3 regions of the Vreelandella titanicae genome follow, and region 2 is predicted to be linked to each of the others. Evidence: predicted binding sites of a transcription regulator. Region 2 holds the regulator's gene; each other region holds the start of a gene.
The links. The regulator sigma-54, encoded in region 2, starts transcription at its own class of promoters, with help from an activator protein. The targets are predictions, from matches to a motif close to TGGCACNNNNNTTGCTNT.
Positions count from the first base shown of each region.

Region 1: a site for sigma-54 is predicted at 1,661-1,678, ahead of HZS52_RS07265 (MSMEG_0572/Sll0783 family nitrogen starvation response protein). Genes of this name have one in related genera too.
Region 3: a site for sigma-54 is predicted at 3,226-3,243, ahead of HZS52_RS20960 (HAD-IIB family hydrolase). Genes of this name have one in related genera too.

Region 1 is NZ_CP059082.1:1,547,033-1,553,737, reverse strand. Features, by position in the region: gene HZS52_RS07270 (aminotransferase-like domain-containing protein) at 1-1,390, opposite strand, end outside; gene HZS52_RS07265 (MSMEG_0572/Sll0783 family nitrogen starvation response protein) at 1,750-2,232, shown strand; gene HZS52_RS07260 (Nit6803 family nitrilase) at 2,247-3,239, shown strand; gene HZS52_RS07255 (MSMEG_0568 family radical SAM protein) at 3,232-4,326, shown strand; gene HZS52_RS07250 (MSMEG_0567/Sll0786 family nitrogen starvation N-acetyltransferase) at 4,360-4,968, shown strand; gene HZS52_RS07245 (sll0787 family AIR synthase-like protein) at 4,965-5,966, shown strand; gene HZS52_RS07240 (MSMEG_0570 family nitrogen starvation response protein) at 5,969-6,253, shown strand; gene HZS52_RS07235 (MSMEG_0569 family flavin-dependent oxidoreductase) at 6,295-6,705, shown strand, end outside.
Region 2 is NZ_CP059082.1:4,177,895-4,184,599, reverse strand. Features, by position in the region: gene tldD (metalloprotease TldD) at 1-121, shown strand, start outside; gene yjgA (ribosome biogenesis factor YjgA) at 158-679, opposite strand; gene pmbA (metalloprotease PmbA) at 803-2,143, shown strand; gene HZS52_RS19365 (HPr family phosphocarrier protein) at 2,161-2,430, opposite strand; gene rapZ (RNase adapter RapZ) at 2,476-3,408, opposite strand; gene HZS52_RS19355 (PTS sugar transporter subunit IIA) at 3,496-3,966, opposite strand; gene hpf (ribosome hibernation-promoting factor, HPF/YfiA family) at 3,971-4,279, opposite strand; gene HZS52_RS19345 (RNA polymerase factor sigma-54) at 4,377-5,792, opposite strand; gene lptB (LPS export ABC transporter ATP-binding protein) at 5,922-6,671, opposite strand; gene lptA (lipopolysaccharide transport periplasmic protein LptA) at 6,683-6,705, opposite strand, start outside.
Region 3 is NZ_CP059082.1:4,547,650-4,554,354, reverse strand. Features, by position in the region: gene HZS52_RS20980 (GNAT family N-acetyltransferase) at 1-137, opposite strand, end outside; gene HZS52_RS20975 (FlgO family outer membrane protein) at 223-753, opposite strand; gene HZS52_RS20970 (hypothetical protein) at 818-1,483, opposite strand; gene HZS52_RS20965 (OmpA family protein) at 1,694-2,704, shown strand; gene HZS52_RS20960 (HAD-IIB family hydrolase) at 3,357-4,274, shown strand; gene HZS52_RS20955 (glycosyltransferase family protein) at 4,349-5,569, shown strand; gene HZS52_RS20950 (methyl-accepting chemotaxis protein) at 6,205-6,705, opposite strand, start outside.

The DNA of each region.
Region 1 (6,705 bases), 2.6 Mb from region 2:
TCAGAGATGACAGATAGGCAGGCTGGTCGATGATATCCGCCACATAATGCAGCCTTTCCTCCCAGTCCTCTCTTGTCAGTTGACCACCGAAGCACAAGCGCAGAGCTTCAGGGGGATGGTTGTCGGTACTAAAAGCAGCGCTGGCAACCGCACTAACGCCATGTGAACGTAATTGCACCGCCAGCTCTGAAGGGTTCCAGCCAGAGTGCTTGGGCAGCTTAAGCCATAGGTGGAAAGCACCTTTGGCAGACACGATGCGCTGACGTCCCAGAATCTTCTCGGCTATTTCAAGGCGGGCAATGGCCTCGATACGGATCGCTTTAAGCATGGCATCCGCCGTCCCATCGGTTATCCACTCGGTGACCAGGGCATCAATCAGCGGGCTGGACATCACCGAGGTGGCTCGAAGCGCGCCAGCGGTTCTCTGCGCCTGCCGCTTGGTAGGGGCGTGTAGGAATCCTGATCGCAAACCGGGGCCAAAACACTTGGCAGTCCCCGTCAGATAGTAAGTGAGCTCAGGGGCCAAGTTAGCAATAGGGACGACCTTCTCTTCGCTGAGCATGGTGTAAGCATCATCTTCAATAATCGGGATGCTATAGCGTAAGGCAACATCGGCCAAAGCTTCACGACGCCCCAAGGGAATAGTCGTCGTCGTGGGGTTTTGGATGGTGGGATTAATGTACAAAACGGCCACTTGCCCCTGTTTACAGATATCCTCGAAGGAGCGAACAAGGGGGCCATCGGAGTCACGCTCCAATGAATGCAGGGTCAGCCCGAGCTGAGCCGCAATAGCCTTTAGGCCAGGGTAGACCAAGCTTTCGACACAGATTAGCTGACCTGGGACTACCAACTGCATCAGCAACCCAACCAGGCCGCTGTGAATACCGGGGCATATCAAGACCTGTTCCAGTGTCGTGTTGTCCAGCCGCCGATCCAGCCATTGGAGCGCAGCCACACGGTCATGATGGCTGCCACCAAAGGTTTGATAACGCAGCAGTGAGTAAAGATCACGCTGGGCCAACACCGAGATAGCGCTATCGCGTACTCGTTCAATCAACGTCGGTATCGCGGGCTCAATCATTAGGTTCATGGTCATCTCATAACCACTGCTCGGCTTCACTGACACTGCCTTACCTTTAATAAAAGTGCCCGAGCCCGGATGCGAGTCAATCAAGCCACGCAGCTTAGCTTCGTTATAGGCACGCGCCGCCGTCGTGTAATTGATACTCAAAGCCCCCGCCAGTTCTCTCAGCGGGGGCAGTCGCTCGCGGGGCTGCAGCCGACCACTACCGATATCTTCAGCAATCAATTCAGCGACCAGACGATAAGCTGGCTGGCTGACCTCCTTGTCTAAACGTTTTCGCCAGCGTTCCAGCTCAGATGTATGCATATCTTCCCCGTCGTTAAATAAACATTGTTACCTACTCTTCTTATCGACCAAAACTTATCACTGATGGGCTAAAGATTGCACAAATAAAAAATTGATTGCATATGTACTTAATGGTGCAAAACACACTTTTATTGCACAAATAAGGTGAAAAACACAGTTTTTTTGAAACATTAGCCTTTTATTATTTTTTTAGCCTAAAAATTTGGTCAATTTTTAGGCTTAGAGCGACCTACATGATCGACAATTGATTGGATCAATAAGCATATCAATTGGCACGTCGATTGCTCCGTATTGATCGTACCGCTTGTGTAAGCACGGCGGTTAACGACTCTCCCACTCGCAATAAACGGAGCTTAGACATGCCTACAGTGACGCAACCACTCAACAAGAAAGGCGATTTTCTGGTCGACTACGAAGAGAAGGTTTTTGAAGACGTAAAAGCGAAACCAGGCGAAAAAGCCCTGGTAACTTTTCATACGGTTGCCTTTGAGGGGTCGATCGGCTTCGTGAATATGCTGCAGGCAACGCGTTTGCTGCGTAAAGGCTTTGAAACCTCCATCTTACTGTATGGCCCTGGCGTCACTTTGGGTGTCCAGCGTGGCTTCCCGACCCTGGGCGATGAAGCGTTTCCCGGCCACATGAATTTCAACAATCAGTTGACCAAGTTTATGGCCGAGGGAGGCAAGGTCTACGCCTGCCGCTTTGCTCTTCAAGCACTCTATGGTCATGGCGAACCGTCACTCATTGAGGGCATCCGCGCGATCAATCCACTGGATGTGCTTGACCTCAAGCTGCTTCACGTGCGCGACGATGCACTGATCATCGATACCTGGACGGTCTAAGGGGAGCAGCGGTCATGGCACAAGCAAACATGACAGGAACGACCATAGTGCGGGCCGCTGCCGCTCAGCTTTCTCCCGATCTTGAGAGTGTTGGCGGCACGCTGGTCAAGGTACTGGATACAATCGACGAAGCGGCCAGCAAGGGGGCTGAGCTGATCGTGTTCCCCGAAACCTTCGTTCCCTACTATCCGTACTTTTCATTTGTCTACCCCGCCGTGGCCTGTGGCGCCGAGCACTTCCGGCTGTATGAACAGGCCGTGGTGGTACCAGGCCCGATCACTGATGCTGTCGCTGAGCGCGCTCGCACCCTGAGCATCGTCGTCGTGCTTGGCGTTAATGAGCGTGATCATGGCACCCTCTACAATACTCAACTGATCTTTGATAGCGACGGGCGTCTGTTGCTGAAACGCCGAAAGCTCACGCCGACCTACCACGAACGCATGATTTGGGGCCAGGGCGATGCCTCGGGCTTGAAGGTGGTGGATAGCGCCGTGGGCCGTGTTGGCGCCCTGGCCTGCTGGGAGCACTACAATCCGTTGGCACGTTATGCCCTGATGACCCAGCACGAGCAGATCCACTGCAGCCAGTTTCCTGGCTCGCTGGTCGGCCCAGTCTTTGCGGATCAAATTGAAGTAACCATCCGTCATCACGCCCTTGAAGCGGGCTGTTTCGTGGTTAACGCCACCGGCTGGCTAACCGACTCCCAAATCGAATCCATTACCCCCGACACCACGCTACAACGTGCTCTGCGTGATGGCTGTAACACCGCCATTATCTCGCCAGAAGGTAAGCACTTGGCCGAGCCGCTGCGCAAAGGAGAAGGCATCGTTATTGCCGACCTGGATTTCGCTCTGATTACCAAGCGTAAGCGAATGATGGATTCGGTGGGCCACTATGGGCGTCCTGAACTGTTGAGCTTAGTCATTAACGATATGCCCGCCCACTGCTGCCAGCCACTGGCCACTTCCGCTCAGGGCCATAATGCCCAAGGAGATGAAGATGAGTAAGCTCGCCGATCGCTCACGCTTGTTCACCGAACTTCAAACCCATGGCGTACGCCTGCAGGATGCATCACAAGAGCATGTCAGCCGACGGGGCGGCGCTGGCCCTTCTGACCATCAGGCAATAACCATCGATGGAATCACTATGATGGTGCCCGTCTATACCCAGTCGGCATGGCGTTCACCGTTTAGCGTAGTGTCAGGTGATGAAGGGCATAGGCTGACTGAAAACACGATTCCTATGGCCGATATTACCTTTGCAGATACGCCCCACTTCTACGACCTGCAAACCGCTGACGGCGTCCCCTACACGCATATCGCCACCTTGCATAGCCGCGATGTACTGGCCACGACGGTACTGCAAACATGCATCCGCTATGAGAGCAGGCGCAAAGCCTGCAAATTCTGCTCGATTGGTCAATCACTCCAAGCCGGGCGCACCATTGCGCATAAGTCCCCAGACCAACTGGCCGAGGTGGCTAAGGCCGCTGTCGAGCTCGACGGTGTCAAACATATGGTCATGACTACCGGAACGCCAGCCACGTCTGACCGAGGAGCCAGCGTCCTTTGCGAAAGTGCCAGGGCCATCAAAGCGGCCGTGGATCTTCCGCTGCAAGGGCAGTGCGAACCACCGAAGGATCCCGTTTGGTATGCCCGCATGAAGGAAGCTGGCATTGACAGCCTGGGCATGCATCTCGAAGTGGTCACACCTTCGCTAAGAAAAACGCTAATGCCAGGCAAGGCAGAGGTTGGCATCGAAGAGTATATGCAGGCGTTTCGCGATGCTGTTGACGTCTTTGGCCGCGGGCAAGTCAGCACTTATATTCTTGCCGGGCTCGGGGATACCCGCGAGGCCATTCTGGAAACCTGCCAACACCTAATCGAAATCGGCGTTTATCCCTTTGTAGTGCCGTTCGTGCCGATTAACGGCACGCCATTAGAAGATCATAAGCCGCCCAGCGCCGACTTTATGGAGTCGATCCTGGCGCCGTTGGGCAGACGTCTCAAGCTCGCAGCGTTGCGCTCTAGCGATATCAAAGCGGGCTGCGGGCGTTGCGGTGCCTGTTCAACGTTGTCTGAGTACGAGCGCTAACAGCACGCGAAACGCTTAATAGAGGAGTGCCCGATGATGTCAACATCCGACGCCTATTCGGCCTATTCCAACTACCGGATCAAGTGGGCGAGCCTGCCTTGGGAAACCGATGAAGCAATGGCATTGCGGCGGCGCGTTTTCTGCGATGAGCAGGCAATATTTGATCAGGACGACCGAGATGCCATCGATGAATCAGCCCACCTACTCGTCGCTTTAGGGTGCACAGGAGGATGGTATGAGCAAGTGGTGGGGACAGTGCGTATTCACGAATCAGAACCTGGACTCTGGCATGGTTCGCGTCTTGCTGTTGACCCAGCCTTCCGCGCCCAAGGCCGCCTAGGCTCCACGCTGATTCGGCTGGCCGTCTCCAGCGCTCATGCATTGGGCTGCCAACGCTTTTTGGCCCGGGTACAGGCCCAGAATGAGGCTCTTTTCCAACAGTTGCACTGGCGAAGCATTGGAGAGGAGTTAATCCTTGATCGACCTCATGTCGTCATGGAGGCCGACCTTACCCACTACCCCCCTTGCCACTCTCCTCTTAGCGGCTTTGTTGTGCCTGGACGTCAACGCCAACCTCTCGCTGAGCTGGCGCCTGGGCTGCTTAAGATCCTTTCAGCCCCCGCACTGAGACAAGCATCATGAGCCAAAAGCAACGACTCGACCTAACAGAACTGCTCCAGAAAGTGCACGATTATAGTGGTCTTGCCCATAAGGCCGATATCGCGCGGATCGCTCCCAACCTGACAGCACTGCCCGATGGCTGGCATCCCAACGGCGACGATACCGCGGCCATTCCCAGCGGCGAAGGCTACACACTGTTGGCGATGGAAGGGCTACTTACCGCCTTCGTCGCCGAGGATCCTTGGTTTGCTGGCTGGTGTTCGGTGATGGTTAACGTCAGTGATATCGCCGCAATGGGCGGGCGGCCCCAGGCAATCGTCAATGCTCTATGGAGCCATGACCCAGAAAGCGCTGAACTAATTGCCAAAGGCATGCGTGATGCCGCCGACACCTTCCGCATTCCCATCGTCGGTGGCCACACCAACCTTCGCTCCAATCAGCCGCAATTGGCGGTCGGCATCCTGGGTCGAGCCCAATGCCTGCTGAGCAGTTTTGCAGCGCGGCCTGGGCAGCTATTAGTGGCGGCTATCGACCTGCGCGGCGCCTATCAAGCGCCCTATCTGAATTGGAACGCGGCCACAACGGCGCCCGCTGAGCGTTTGCGTGACGACATCGAACTGCTTCCCTGTATTGCTGAAGCGGGCTTGGCTATCGCAGCCAAAGATATCAGCCAGGCCGGTCTCCTCGGTACCACCTTAATGCTCATGGAGAGCGCTGATGTAGGTGTGAGCATTAACCTTGACGCCATCCCGAAACCCGAGAAAGTCACTTGGGAAGACTGGTTATGCACCTTCCCTAGCTTCGGTTACCTGCTCACCACGGATAATGAGCACCTTCCCATGCTGCTAGAGCGCTTCCGTGCCCGTGGCATCGCCGCCGCGCAGATCGGCGAGATCGTTTCCTCACCTCAGCTCTGGGTAGAAACCGACAATGATCGCCAGTTGTTCCATGACCTTGCAACGACTCCATTAACCGGACTGAGTCGTCCCCAAATGCCCATTCCCCAACAGGAGCTTTGAGCATGCCAGCCATACACTTCCACGTTCGCTGGCCAGACGGCAGCGAAGACCAGTGTTACTCACCCTCCACCGTTTTAAAGGAGTACTTCCAGGTCGGCGAGCGTCTCAGCGTCGATGCTTTTGTGGAACGCGCCGATATAGCCCTAGAGGCGGCCAGCCAGCGCGTCGAACAAAAATTCGGCTTCTTCTGCTCCAGTGCCATGGATCAGTCGACGGCTATCAAGGCCAAAGCCCAGCAGTTTGGCAATAATCCGCAGGACATGGTCGAAATTATCCGCATCGACTAGCCCATCAAACATCTCATCAATCGTTGCAAAGAGAGAGCGATATGAAAGACCTACGTAAGCACTATTCTGCCATTATCATCGGTGGCGGTCAGGCGGGGCTATCCGTCAGCCACTACCTTCAACAACAGGCAATCGGCCATCTCGTTATAGAGAAACACAGCTTAATGCATAGCTGGCAGACAGCGCGTTGGGATTCATTCACCTTAGTGACGCCGAATTGGCAGTGCCAGCTACCCGATCATCCCTACGACGGGGATGATCCTAAAGGCTTTATGAAACGAGACGACGTCGTCGCTTACCTTGACCGCTTTGCCACCAAGGTTCAGCCTCCCGCCCTCGAAGGCGTTGCCGTTAATCGCGTCAGTCTGAATAGCAACGGGAAGTACGCAGTGAAGAGTTCCGCGGGTGAGTTTAGCGCGGATCAGATCGTGGTGGCCTCCGGCGGTTATCAT
Region 2 (6,705 bases):
TGATATGGCGCTGGATACCGGTATTGGCGTGTGTGGTAAAGAAGGGCAGGGCGTGCCGGTGGGTGTGGGCCAGCCCACCCTGAAATTGGATGAGCTGACCGTCGGCGGCACGCAGTCTTGATAGGCGGTCTTGAAAAACGGTCTTAAAGAGCTGTTTTTAAAGTGCGAGGGTTTCGCGCAGGTGTTTGAAGAGCTTGCGCGAGCTGGTCGGCGGTTTGCCCTGTTCGCGTTCCCGCTGGGCGTTGCGAATCAATTGACGCAGTGTCTGGCGATCGGCGTCGGGGTGCTCCGCCATAAACAGGTCAACTGCCGCATCGCCCTCGTCAATTAAACGTTCCCGCCATTTTTCCAGTCGGTGGAACGCGTGGTCGCGCTGCTCTTGCTCCTGATCGATGGAGTCGAACACGGCTTGAATGGCGGTAAGATCCTCTTTACGGATCAGCTTACCGACATACTGCATATGGCGGCGGCGACCTTCATGGGAGCGAATACGCGAGGTTTCCTCGATAGCGCGTAGCATATCGTCAGAGAGGGGGAAACGGGCGCGTTCCGCCGGTCGCATGGCGATTAAGGTTTCCCCAAGTGCCTGTAAGGCATGCATTTCGCGTTTGAGTTGCGACTTGCTAGGGCGTTCTTCCTGTTCTTCTACTTCAACGGGATCGGGACGTTGCTTACGCATAGTGTGACTCACAGACAAGATTCGTGGCGGCATTATACCAGCTGCGAGTACAACATTGATTCGCCGATGACACTCTCTTGCAAGACTTTGGTTGAGAGACATTCGGTTGAAATAGGAGGCCATATGGCACAGGCATTTGATGCATCCGCGCAGCAGTCGCTATTGACCGCGCGCGCCGAAGAGGCGTTAGCGCTGGCGAAGCGCTTGGGCGCGGATGCTGCCGAAGTAGGCGCAAGCGTCGATCAGGGTATAGGCGTTAGCGTACGCCTGGGCGAAGTTGAAACGGTTGAGTTATCCCGTGACCAAGGCATTGCTGTCACGCTATACGTGGGTCAACGTAAAGGCAGCGCTTCATCCACTGATGCCAGCAGTGCCTCGATCCAGGCAGCCGTAGAGAAAGCGCTGGCGATTGCCCGCTATACCGGCGAAGACCCGGCCGCAGGATTGGCCGATGCCTCCCTTATGGCTACTGAGTTGCCCGATCTAAAAGTGCACTATCCCTGGGCGCTCACAACGGATGAGGCGATTGAGTTAGCGCTTGCCTGCGAGCAGGCGGGGCGAGACGTTGACGGCATCTCACAGTCAGATGGCGCGTCTCTCTCCAGTGGCGAAGGGGTGCGCGTTTACGCCAATAGCCACGGCTTTTTAGGTACCCAAAAGGGTAGTAGTCACTCTCTTTCTTGCATGCTGATTGCCCAAGATGCGAGCGGTATGCAGCGTGATTATGACTACACCTCTGCCCGTGACCCCAAGGCGCTGCGTAACCCCGCTGAGGTGGGGCGCGAAGCAGCGGTGCGTACGCTGCGCAGGCTAGGCGCTAAACGGCCGCCAACGGGCACCTTTCCGGTGCTGTTTGACCCATCGTTGGCCAGTGGCTTGATTGGCCACTTGCTTGGTGGGTTAGCCGGTGGTGCGCTTTACCGGCAGGCCTCGTTTTTGTGCGACCGGCTCGGTACACCGTTGTTTCCCGACTGGTTTAGTCTCGAAGAGCGGCCAATGGAGATTGGCGCCACGGCAAGCTCACCGTTTGATGGCGAGGGCGTGCAAACGCGCAATAATCGCTTTATCGATCAGGGACGAATTGCCAGCTATATGCTCTCTTCTTACAGCGCTCGTCGTCTCGATATGCAAACCACGGGCAATGCCGGTGGGGCACGTAACGTGCGTTTAGCAACGCCACTGCAATCACGCGAAAGCCTGCTGCAAGAGATGGGGCGGGGTATTTGGGTGACTGAGTTGATGGGCCAAGGTGTCAACGGTGTGACCGGTGACTATTCCCGCGGTGCAGCAGGTTTTTGGATCGAAAATGGAAAGGTGCAGTACCCGGTCGAAGAGTTCACCATTGCCGGAAACCTGGAGCGGATGTTTGCTGGCTTAGTAGGTATTGGCGATGATACCGATACCCGTGGCAGTGTTCACACGGGTAGCTGGTTGATTGATGCCATGACCGTGGCGGGGGACTAACAAGCACAAGCGGCAGCTTACTGATCCTCCTCAAAGCGGGCGTCGAACAGCGCTTGAATCGCTTCAAGCGCCTGTTCGGCGTCATCGCCTTCGGCGGTGATTCTAAGCTCGGTGCCACAAGGTGCGGCAAGCATCAGCAGTGACATGATATTGGCGGCGTCGGCAGCCTGTTGCTGTTTGTAAACGCGTATTTTTGCCGTGAACTGTTGGCCGCATTTGACCAGTTTTGTCGCCGCGCGAGCGTGTAGCCCGCGTTGATTGGTAAGTGTAAGTATGCGTTCTGGCACCCTGGTTCCTTTTCGCCGAGTGGTGTCATTAATGGATAGACGCGCTTAAGAGGTCTCTGGCCGCTCGTTAGGTGTGGAAGCGCTGACGAGGGGAGCGGCCAATTGTTCGCTTAAGGTGTAGTGCAGGCCCAGTTCGCGGTGGCGAAGTTGAACTTCGCCCATGATAGGAGTCAATTTTTCCGCTAACTTCTCGGCCATATAGACCGAGCGGTGCTGACCACCAGTACAGCCAATCGCGATAGTCATGTAGCTACGTTGGCTATTCTGGTAAGCGGGTAGCCAACGCTCTAGCCAGGCCAAAATGTCGTCGCTCATGTCATCAACAATCGGATAGCTGCTCAAAAAAGCCACGATTTCCGCGTCGCGGCCAGTGAACTGGCGCAGCGTGGGATCCCAGTACGGATTTGGCAGGCAGCGCACATCGAAGACCAGGTCGGCGTCTAACGGTACGCCGCGTTTATACCCAAACGATTCCAGCGTTAGCGTCAGCTTGTCGCGCCGCTGATGGGCTACTTGGTCGGTAATGCGACGGCGTAAATCGTGCACCGATAATCGTGATGTATCGATCAATAGGTCGGCCAGATCGCGAATATCTTCCAGCGTCGTCTCTTCTTTATTGATCGCCTCTTCCAGCGTCATTTCGCTATCGCGGGTCAGCGGATGACGGCGACGCGTTGCTGAGTAACGCTCAAGCAGTATGCGCGCATCGGTGGTCAGGTAAATAACTTGAAAGTCGATTTTACGCTGGCGCAACTCGTCTAATAAAGAGGGCAGGCGCTCCAGAGCTCCCGGCAAGTTGCGGGCATCAATACTCACCGCTAAATGTGCCCGGTCGCCCTGGTCACGCAGTTCATCCACCAACGACCCCAGCAACATAGCTGGGAGGTTATCAATCGCGTAGTAGCCAAGATCTTCCAGCGCTTGCAAGGCGATAGATTTACCTGACCCGGAGCGGCCGCTAATGATCACCAGTTGCATAGAGTCTCTCTTTGCTTTGATCAAGCTGCGTTGAGGGTGGTGAGCGAATAACCTGCTATGATCTGCCCTGAACAGGGTTTCAGGCCCTTAGGCCGCTGATTGCTCGCGAATTTTGGCGGTAATCAGCTCAAGCAGTTCGCGCTGGCTGGCTGCTTTACGCAGTTGCTGGCGCGTGTCCGCATCATTCATGATGGTCGCTACCTGACCCAGTAGTGAGAGATGCGTGTCATCTGCCTCTTCGGGTACCAACAGGACAAACACCAGATCTACCGGGTCGCCGTCGATAGCGTCAAAATCGATCGCTTCAGCCAGTTTTAAAAATCCAGCGATAGGGGCGTTGCAGTGGGGGCTACGCGCATGAGGAATAGCCACGCCGTTACCAATACCCGTACTGCCTAAGCGCTCGCGGCCGATTAAACGGCTAAACACTTCTTGGCTGTCCAGGCTGGGAATATTTTGGGCGATAAAGGTGCTGTAAAACTCCAGCACCCTTTTTTTGCTGCCCCCGGGGACGTCGAACAGAACGCGTTCCGGGGGGAGTATGGTTTCCAACGTCATTGAATTAACGCACACCGGCGCCTTGGGCGCGAGCTTGTGCTTTTTCCTTGTGTTTAACGAGTTGACGGTCGATTTTGTCCGCTAGTGCGTCGATAGCGGCGTACATATCACTGTCTAGGGCTTCCGCATGTAAGTCAGCACCTGCGGCGTGCAGCGTACAGGCGGCCTGCTGGCGCTCTTTCTCCACTGATAAGGTGACTTGCACCGTAGTTATATTGTCGTAATGGCGCTCTACACGCTCAAGCTTTTCGTTGACATAGTCACGCAAGGCGTCAGTCAGTTCTACGTGATGACCAGTGATATTTACTTGCATTGACGTGCTCCTTATCCATCGGACTGTACTTCGATTGTAACCCTTTTTGCCGCGTTGCAAAGCCCTTGTCGAGAGTTTCCCTGAAACGTTAACGCAGTTAGCGCAAACGACGCCGTTCACTGGAAGAGGGAATGCCCATGGCTTCACGGTATTTCGCCACCGTACGACGCGCCACTTGAATTCCTCCTTCGCCTAATAGCGTCACTAAGCGGCTGTCTGAAAGTGGCTTGCCGGGCGGCTCCTCTTGAATCAGTTTCTTGAGTCGTGCCCGGATGGCGGTGCTGGAGTGGCTGTCGCCATCTTGGCCGCTCACCTGGCTTGAGAAAAAGTATTTGAGTTCAAACACACCACGGGGTGTATGGATATATTTTTGCGTCGTTACCCGTGAAATAGTCGACTCGTGCATCTCCACGGCTTCGGCAATGTCGGCCAGTATCAGTGGTTTCATGGCTTCTTCGCCGTGCTCTAAAAAGCCAATCTGGCGGGTAATGATTTCGCGACCAACACGCAGCAGCGTATCGTTTCGGCTAGAAAGGCTCTTGATCAACCAGCGCGCTTCCTGGAGGTGCTCTTTGAGAAACTGGTTGTCATCGCTTTTATCCGCACGCTTAATCAAGCTGGCGTAGTCGGGCTGAATGCGCAGTCGTGGCAGGGCCTCGGGGTTGAGCTCTAAATGCCAGCCTTCATTATCGTGGCGGACGACTAGATCGGGGGTGACATAGCTGTCGTCGGTGTCGCCGTAAGCGCTGCCTGGCCGTGGGTCTAGGCTGCGAATAAGCAGGATGACATCGGCCAGCTGTTCGTCGTCGAGCCCTAGACGGCGTTTCAGCAGGCGCATATCGTCTTTGCCAAGCGCTTCGAGAAACTGCCGCACTAAACGGCGGGCGGGAACCAGCAGTGGCGTATCATCGGGGAGGGCGGCGAGCTGCAGCATCAAGCATTCACGCAAGTCACGGGCAAATATGCCGGTCGGCTCAAACTGCTGGAGCTTGAGTAGAATGGTTTCCACTTCGCGCTGGCTTAGCCCGTCAATGCTCTGGGCACGAAGCCCTTCACGGATGTCGTTGAGCGGCTGGGTCAGGTAGCCGTTGGCGTCTAGCGCGTCGATTAAACTTTCCGCGACAAGCTGCTCGCGAGCGCTAAAATCGGTCATGGCGAGTTGCCACAGCAGGTGGCCATGCAGGCTCTGACCGGCTGCCTGACGCTCAAAGTCGGGGCCTTCGCTGCTGCTGCCCCCCTGGCTTCCCATATCTTGATAGGTATCTGACCAGTCGCTATCTACCGAGAGCTCAGTAGGGATGCTCTCTGACCACTCTTCTTCCTTAGGCTCGCTGACAGCCTGCTCACTAAACTCATCTTCCTGCTCCAGCATGGGATTGGCATCAAGGGCCTGCTGAATTTCTTGACGAAGATCCAGCGTAGAGAGTTGCAGCAGCGCAATGGCCTGCTGCAACTGGGGCGTCATGGTCAGCTGTGTGCCGATACGCAGTTGGAGAGAAGCTTTCATGACCATCTGAGAACCACTCGTTAATCAGAATGCTCCACCCTAGTGCGAGTGAGTGCTTGGCGCAAGTGCAATAAGCATGCCATTGGTAGTAAAGTTGTTTTAAAGCGCTATTTAGGGGCGATTAAGGCAAAAACATTACAGGCGAAAATCGGCACCCAAATACACATCCCTTACTTTTTGGTTGGTGAGAATCGAGGCGGGTGAGCCACTGGCGATAATTTGCCCATCGCCGACGATATAGGCGATGTCGCAAATATCTAGTGTTTCACGCACGTTGTGATCGGTGATCAGCACGCCGATATGGCGCTGTTTCAGTGCACGAATGATGGTTTTAATCTCACCTACCGAGATGGGGTCAACGCCCGCAAAAGGCTCATCGAGCAGAATAAAAGCGGGCTCTGTGGCTAGCGAGCGGGCTATTTCTACACGCCTGCGCTCGCCGCCCGAAAGGCTCATGCCCAGGTTGTCGCGAATATGGGTAATATGGAAGTCTTCGAGTAGCGCTTCCAGACGCTGCTCGCGGTCGCTGCGGTTAAGCTCTTTGCGGGTCTCGAGTATCGCCATAATATTCTCGGCAACCGAGAGTTTGCGGAAAATAGACGCCTCTTGAGGTAGGTAGCCAATCCCCGCGGCTGCGCGCTCGTGCATGGGGGCGCGCGTTAAATCCACATCGTCGATACCCACCTTGCCAGCGTCGGATTTGACCAGCCCAACAATCATATAAAATGAGGTGGTTTTGCCCGCGCCGTTGGGGCCCAAAAGGCCAACGACACTGCCTTGGGAGATCTCCAGATTGATGTCTTTGACCACTCGGCGGCGTTTGTAGCTTTTAGCCAGGTGGTGGGCATAAAGGGTTTTGATCGGCGCAGTGTCAGCAGTGGCCACAGCTAAGCTCCCTATTGTTCAGGCTGAAGGGTCA
Region 3 (6,705 bases), 370 kb from region 2:
ATCATATCTTGATCAGCCAGCGCTAGTTGCAGGTCTTGCCGGATATCTCGATAAAGCGCTTCAAGAAAAAGATGATCTGAATCTCTAGAGGGTCGAAGTTGCAACCCATCGTTTAAGTGCCCGCCAATACCTGCCATTCGTTTGCCATTGCCCAAGGATATAAGTTGATTGAATCGCCCACCACTACAAGATAAACGTGAGCTTGCCAAAAATCGTGAGTGCTCACCAACCCCCTTGACCCTCTAACAAGCTTCGGGTGTTGTTATTGAGCGGTAAGCGGAAATCGGCGCTGCCGAGTACCATGGCATCACCTGCTCGCACGACCCGAGCACTTACATAGACGTAGTCCTGGCCCTGTGCATAGGTGCCCATTAAAATTGAACGGGCGTTGTGCTGAGCGGTTAGGCGCTGAACTTGCCGTGATAGAATCAATTCCCCCACGCTCTCTTCGATAAACATGCTGTCGCGCATTTTGACTTCGCGTACCTGCATACCCTGACGGGCCAGTGCGGAGGCCATAATTTCAGAGCTAATACGCCCAAGCGTAGACGACTGGCTTAGATTGTCGATGCTCACAAAAGTGGCGGCAATCATGGGGCTATAGCGCGTGAGCTCTGGATTGCTGGCAACCATCTGCTCGGCAGCGGCATGAACCAATTCAGAGAGATCGGGTTCCGGTTCAGCGGGCGTGTTGTTAGCATTGCCCAGCGCGCTGCAACCAGCCAGTAACAGTAGCGTTATGCCCATGGTCATCCCACGGGTAGCATGGCCGATAGAGCGAGCGCGCCAAGTAGTTAAAAGTGTCATCAGCATGAAATTACCACGTATCAGTAAGGGGAACGGAGGGAGTGGTAGGTGCCTGAGGCACGCGATGAGGGGCATATTGACGACGGTCACCGGCATTGATGTAGTAAATGTTGGACGAAGAGTAGAGAATTCGTTCGCCGTCGATAATTTGCGTGGTCACGATGATCTCTTCGTCACCGGTGTATGTCCAACTACCGCTGGTGGTATCGGCAAGCATGCCGGCGGGGATTAATCCCAGCGCAGGTTCGCTCCACTGATTAAACGGAATCGTGGCTACCGCAATGCCCGCGGTGAGTGCGGTAAAAGCGCCAACCGGTGGGCGGATAAAGCCGCGGTCACGGTGCTCGACAACTTCGACGTCGATAGTGATATTGGCGCTGTTTGCAGTGGGGACGGTGGTAAGGTTAGCGCCCCGTGACACCAGTTCGCTGGTCAGCAGTGCGCGAAAGCCACGCCCAAATTCACCGCCACTGTAGGCGTGCAGTGCTTCACTGTCTGACTCGCTGATGTGTAAATCGCGATTGCGAACGCGCTCGCGTTGTAAAATGCTGGTAGCTTCATGGCGGGCCAGCACATCCCAGTGGTGAGCTGCCTGCATACGTTGCTGTTCGGTATAGGGGTAGGTAGTGGCGATCGGCGCTTGAGATGTGTTGGCATAAAAGCAGCCGCTAAGCATTAAGCTTGCCAGCCCCAAACTAACAGGACGTATGAAATAGGGTAATGGAAATAATCGGGGACGGGTGCGCACCTGCTGGTTCCTTTTTCGCTACAAAACGGCTTTTGATAGACTATGTGCTTTGCTTAGTTTGCCATGCCTAATTCGACGTATCTAATTCATCATACCTAGCAAGATCGGCCACGAGGTTAAAAACTTGAATGAGCGATAATGCCAATGCTTGAAGATCACCGCGGCGGTCCGCGCCATGATTCGCTGATGTCGGCCTATCATGAAAGTGATAGCGGTAGCGGTTGGATGATCAGTTATCTCGATATCATGACCTTGTTGGTGGCTCTGTTCGTGGTCATTATCGCCGCTGCAGGGCCGGTTATTCCTCAATTGAACCAGAAGGATAGTGTGAGCGAGGACGCGGGCACATCCTCGCCTACTTTGGGAGTCCCCCTGCCTGAAGCATTGGCCCAGGTAAGCCATGAGCGTGAGAGTGTCGCCCGGTGGAGCAGTGCAGGATTGAACCCCATGGCGATTAGTGCGGCACTTGGCGTGGCAGGGCTGCCCAAGCTGGCCGATCTTCCTCGACGAGTCAGCTTCGGTGTTCCACCGCTTTTGGCAGCACCATTGCCGCCTGCTGAGCCGGTTATTTCCTTACCAAAACTACTGATGCCCGCGGGCAGCGATGATTTTACATCGCCCTTAGCTGACTACATGGTGGTGTTAACCGACCACCCCCCGGCAAATGTACAAGTGGTGAGCGATGAGTCAGTAGCGGGGGCGACTGCGCTAAATCAGGCGCTTTCGGAACGCGTTGAAGAGTCTACCTATTTGCCCGACCTGGAGGGTGTTGAAGTATCGCGGGTGGCTGAGGGGATTAGCCTGCGTGTACAGGATCAACTGCTGTTTCCCTCTGCCACGGCTGAGCTAACCAACGATGGGTCGTCACTAGTGAGCAGTTTGCTCGAGACTATTCAGCGCTACGATGGCGAAGTGTGGGTGGAGGGCCATTCGGATAGCCAGACCATTAGCACCGAGGAGTTCTCATCTAACTGGGCGCTGTCGAGTGCTCGTGCCATTGCCATTGTGGAAGCGCTGGAAGCGGCGGGCGTGGATGCTGAACGCCTTCGCGCAGTCGGCTTGGCAGCAACAAAACCGCTAGAGAGCAACGCCACCGCGGAAGGGCGTGCACGTAATCGGCGGGTTGAGGTGGTGATTCATGTGGAGTAAGGGGCAGTTAATAGAGGAGTAAATAGCTGCTCAGCTATAAGGAAAATGTCATTGCGAGAAGCGCAGCGACGCGGCAATCTGATTTGTCAGTGATAGCTAACCCCGAGATTGCTTCTCTATGTTTGCAATGAGACGGCAACATGATCGCCACGCTTCGCTCGCGATGACATAAGAGGGGCAATGACATAGAAAAAAGCCCGCCGGGGGAGGCGGGCATTAAAGGGCTTGGCTCACTGCAGTCCACTGGCATCAGGTGAGGGGTGTACAGGATTGCCAGTGGGTACAATATCAGTATAGCTATTTATTAAGCGTTGCCAAGTGCGGTAAAGCTTTTTTTACTTTTTATCATCTTAGTTATCGCTAATGCTTATTCTGAAAGGGGCTGTACAAAGCGCACCGATCTGCTTCATGCACCTTTGTGGTGTGTTTTAACTGCCTCTTTTTGGTGCTTTCAAGTACTCTGATTTATTTATCCCGTCAAATGCCACGTAACCCTCTGTTGAATAGACACTTCTCTGTTTTGGCTTATTAATTGCTATGCTTTACGTAGCAATTAATAGCTGGTCATAGTAGTTAATAGCTGGCCATAGCTATTTAGGCGTTCTAGACATGACGTCTTAACGAAGCGTTAAGGCCGAAGAGAGGTAGTGCTATGCCTGAACCCGCTCGTCTTTCAGCGTCAACCCCTTCGGTTGATCCGGCTCTGCAGCCGCGGCTTGTCTTGACCGATTTAGATGGCTCACTGCTCGACCATCACAGTTATGACTTCAGCCCTGCTGCTCCCTGGCTTGCCCGCTTAAAGCAAATGGGGGTGCCGGTGGTTCCGGTGACCAGTAAAACCCGTGCCGAACTGATACCGCTGCGCGAAGCGCTGGGCCTCACGGCAACCCCATTTATTGCTGAAAATGGTGCGGTTATTGGTCTCCCCCCTGGCTGGTGTCATGCACGCTTAGACCGTCCAGGCAGTGGACGTGATGGTGTCGTTATCAAACATCCTGGTGTGGATATTGGCTTTATACGTGCCCGATTAAAGGTGTGGCGTGAACGCTTGGATATTCGCTTTACCCGCATGGGAGAGATGAGCGTAGCTGAGGTGATGGAGCTTACCGGGCTCGACGCAGTTCGCGCCCGGGATGCTCGGCAGCGGGAAGGTAGCGAACCGTTGTTGTGGGAAGACTCGGCCGCGGCCCTTGAGACGTTTCGCGCCGCTTTAGAGGGGGATGGCTTACAGCTTACTCAAGGTGGGCGCTTTTGGCATGTAATGGGGCGCTCCGCCGATAAGGGCAATGCCGTCGAGTGGCTGGTTAAACGCTTCACGGCATTAAGAGGGCGAATGCCTCTTTCATTGGGTTTGGGAGATGGGCCAAACGATATCACTATGCTCGAAGCAGTGGATCAAGCGGTCGTGATACGAGGTTGTCACGACTTAGCCGTAGAACCCCGCAACGCTTCGCTCTATCGCACGGATGCCACAGGGCCAACCGGCTGGGCTGAGGGAGTGGCCTACTGGTGGGGGCGAGATGACCGCCGTTTAGCGACGGCGGAAAAGGGCGATGCCGCTGTCCTTTGAGTACAGTTCTTTGAGTACAGTTATTTGAGTCCAGTACTTTGACCCCAGTTCTATGAATCCAGGGAGGTAAGTGAATGAGTGACTTTCATCAAAACGGAATTATTACCGACTTTCACAACCTTACCCGGCGCTCGGTGGAGGCGCTTGAACAAGAGCTGTGCCAGTTTGCTCGACGACGTCCAATGGGGCTGATTCTACCGTCGCTGTTTTCGGAGCTGGAAGGGCCAGCGCTGTCGGCGATCGTCGATGAGCTGGTTAAAGTCCCTTATCTCAACGAGATTGTCATTGGCCTGGATAGAGCCGATCGCGAGCAATTTTTATATGCTCGGGAGTTTTTCTCACGCCTGCCGCAACACACGCGCATCTTATGGAACGATGGCCCACGGCTGCGCGCCCTGGATGCGGAGCTGGAAGAGCACGGTTTAGGCGCTTTAGAGCCTGGGAAAGGGCGCAATGTATGGTATTGCGCAGGCTATATGCTGTCGTCTGGGCGCTCGACGGTGGTAGGGCTTCACGACTGCGATATTTTGACCTATGAGCGTGGGCTGCTTGCGCGCTTGATGTATCCGGTGGCGCACCCCAATTTCAATTACAGCTTCTGCAAAGGTTATTACCCCCGTATTGCCGAGGGCAAACTGAATGGGCGCGTCTCACGGCTGTTAGTCACACCGCTGCTGCGGGCGCTTAAAACTGTCTGTGGGCCGATGCCCTACCTTGATTACCTGGATAGCTTTCGCTACCCACTGTCAGGTGAGTTTGCGATGCGCAGCGAAGTGCTAGAGGGGATTCGTATGCCTGCGGATTGGGGGCTGGAAATTGGCGTTTTGTCGGAGTTACAACGCAACTACTCCCTGCGCCAGCTCTGCCAGGTAGATATTGCCGATGCCTACGACCACAAGCATCAGCCGGTTAGCGAAGATGATCCTGATAGCGGCTTAAACCGCATGAGCCTGGATATTTCAAAAGCGCTCTATCGCAAACTAGCCACCCAGGGGGTTACCTTTAGCAGCGAAGACTTCCGCACGCTTAAAGCTACCTACTACCGCTTTGCGCTGGATTTGATCGAAGCCTACGACCACGATGCGACGATGAACGGCCTAAGCCTTGATCGCCACAGCGAAGAGCAGGCCGTGGAGCTGTTTGCCAGTAACCTGCTCGAAGCGGGCAATCTTTTTATGGATAACCCACGTGAGCGACCCTTTATCCCCAGCTGGAACCGTGTTCAGGCCGCGGTGCCAGATCTGCTCACGCGTATGCACGAAGCGGTAGAGCTGGATAACCAAGGTAAGGTTTAGCGCCTATTCATATGTCATTGCAAGGAGCCTACTCATATGTCATTGCGAGGAGCGCAGCGACGCGGCAATCTCGATCTGCGATGGCAGGTAACCTCGAGATTGCTTCACTGCGTTCCCAATGACAATACCGAGATCGCCACGCTTCGCTCGCGATGACACCCATTTGTCATTGCAAGGAGCCTACTCATATGTCATTGCGAGGAGCGCAGCGACGCGGCAATCTCGGTCTGCGGTGGCAGGTAACCCCGAGATTGCTTCACTGCGTTCCCAATGACAACACCGAGATCGCCACGCTTCGCTCGCGATGACACCCATTTGTCATTGCAAGGAGCCTACTCATATGTCATTGCGAGGAGCCTACTCATATGTCATTGCGAGGAGCCTACTCATATGTCATTGCGAGGAGCGCAGCGACGCGGCAATCTCGATCTACGATGGCAGGTAACCCCGAGATTGCTTCACTGCGTTCCCAATGACAACACCGAGATCGCCACGCTTCGCTCGCGATGACACCCATTTGTCATTGCAAGGAGCCTACTCATATGTCATTGCGAGGAGCGCAGCGACGCGGCAATCTCGATCTGCGATGGCAGGTAACCCCGAGATTGCTTCACTGCGCTCGCAATGACAAGACATCAAAAATCGCTGTGCTGGAGAGCTGCACGCGGAGCCGATGACGAGGCGGGTAAATTTGCTTGTGCATGTCCCGTGCTCTGGTTAATGCGGAAGTGGGCAACCAGTTGACGCAGCTGAGCACTGAGCTGTGCGAGCGTTTGGGTGGCGTGGTTACTCTCTTGCACCAGGCCGGAATTTTGCTGGGTCATTTGATCCATCTGCGTTACCGCCTGATTGACCTGCTCAATGCCGCTGCTCTGCTCAATGGTGGCTGCAGAGATTTCCTGAACCAGTGTACTGAGCTGTTTAATGTCATCGACCATGCCATTGATCTCATCGCCGGTGTCATGCACTTGACGGCTGCCTTCCACCACTTTGCTATCCGACGCTTCGATCAGCGTTTTGATCTCTTGGGCGGCGGCAGCCGAACGGCTGGCTAGTTGGCGAACTTCATTGGCGACAACGGCAAAACCGCGCCCCTGCTCGCCGGCTCGGGCGGCCTCCACAGAAGCATTAAGTGC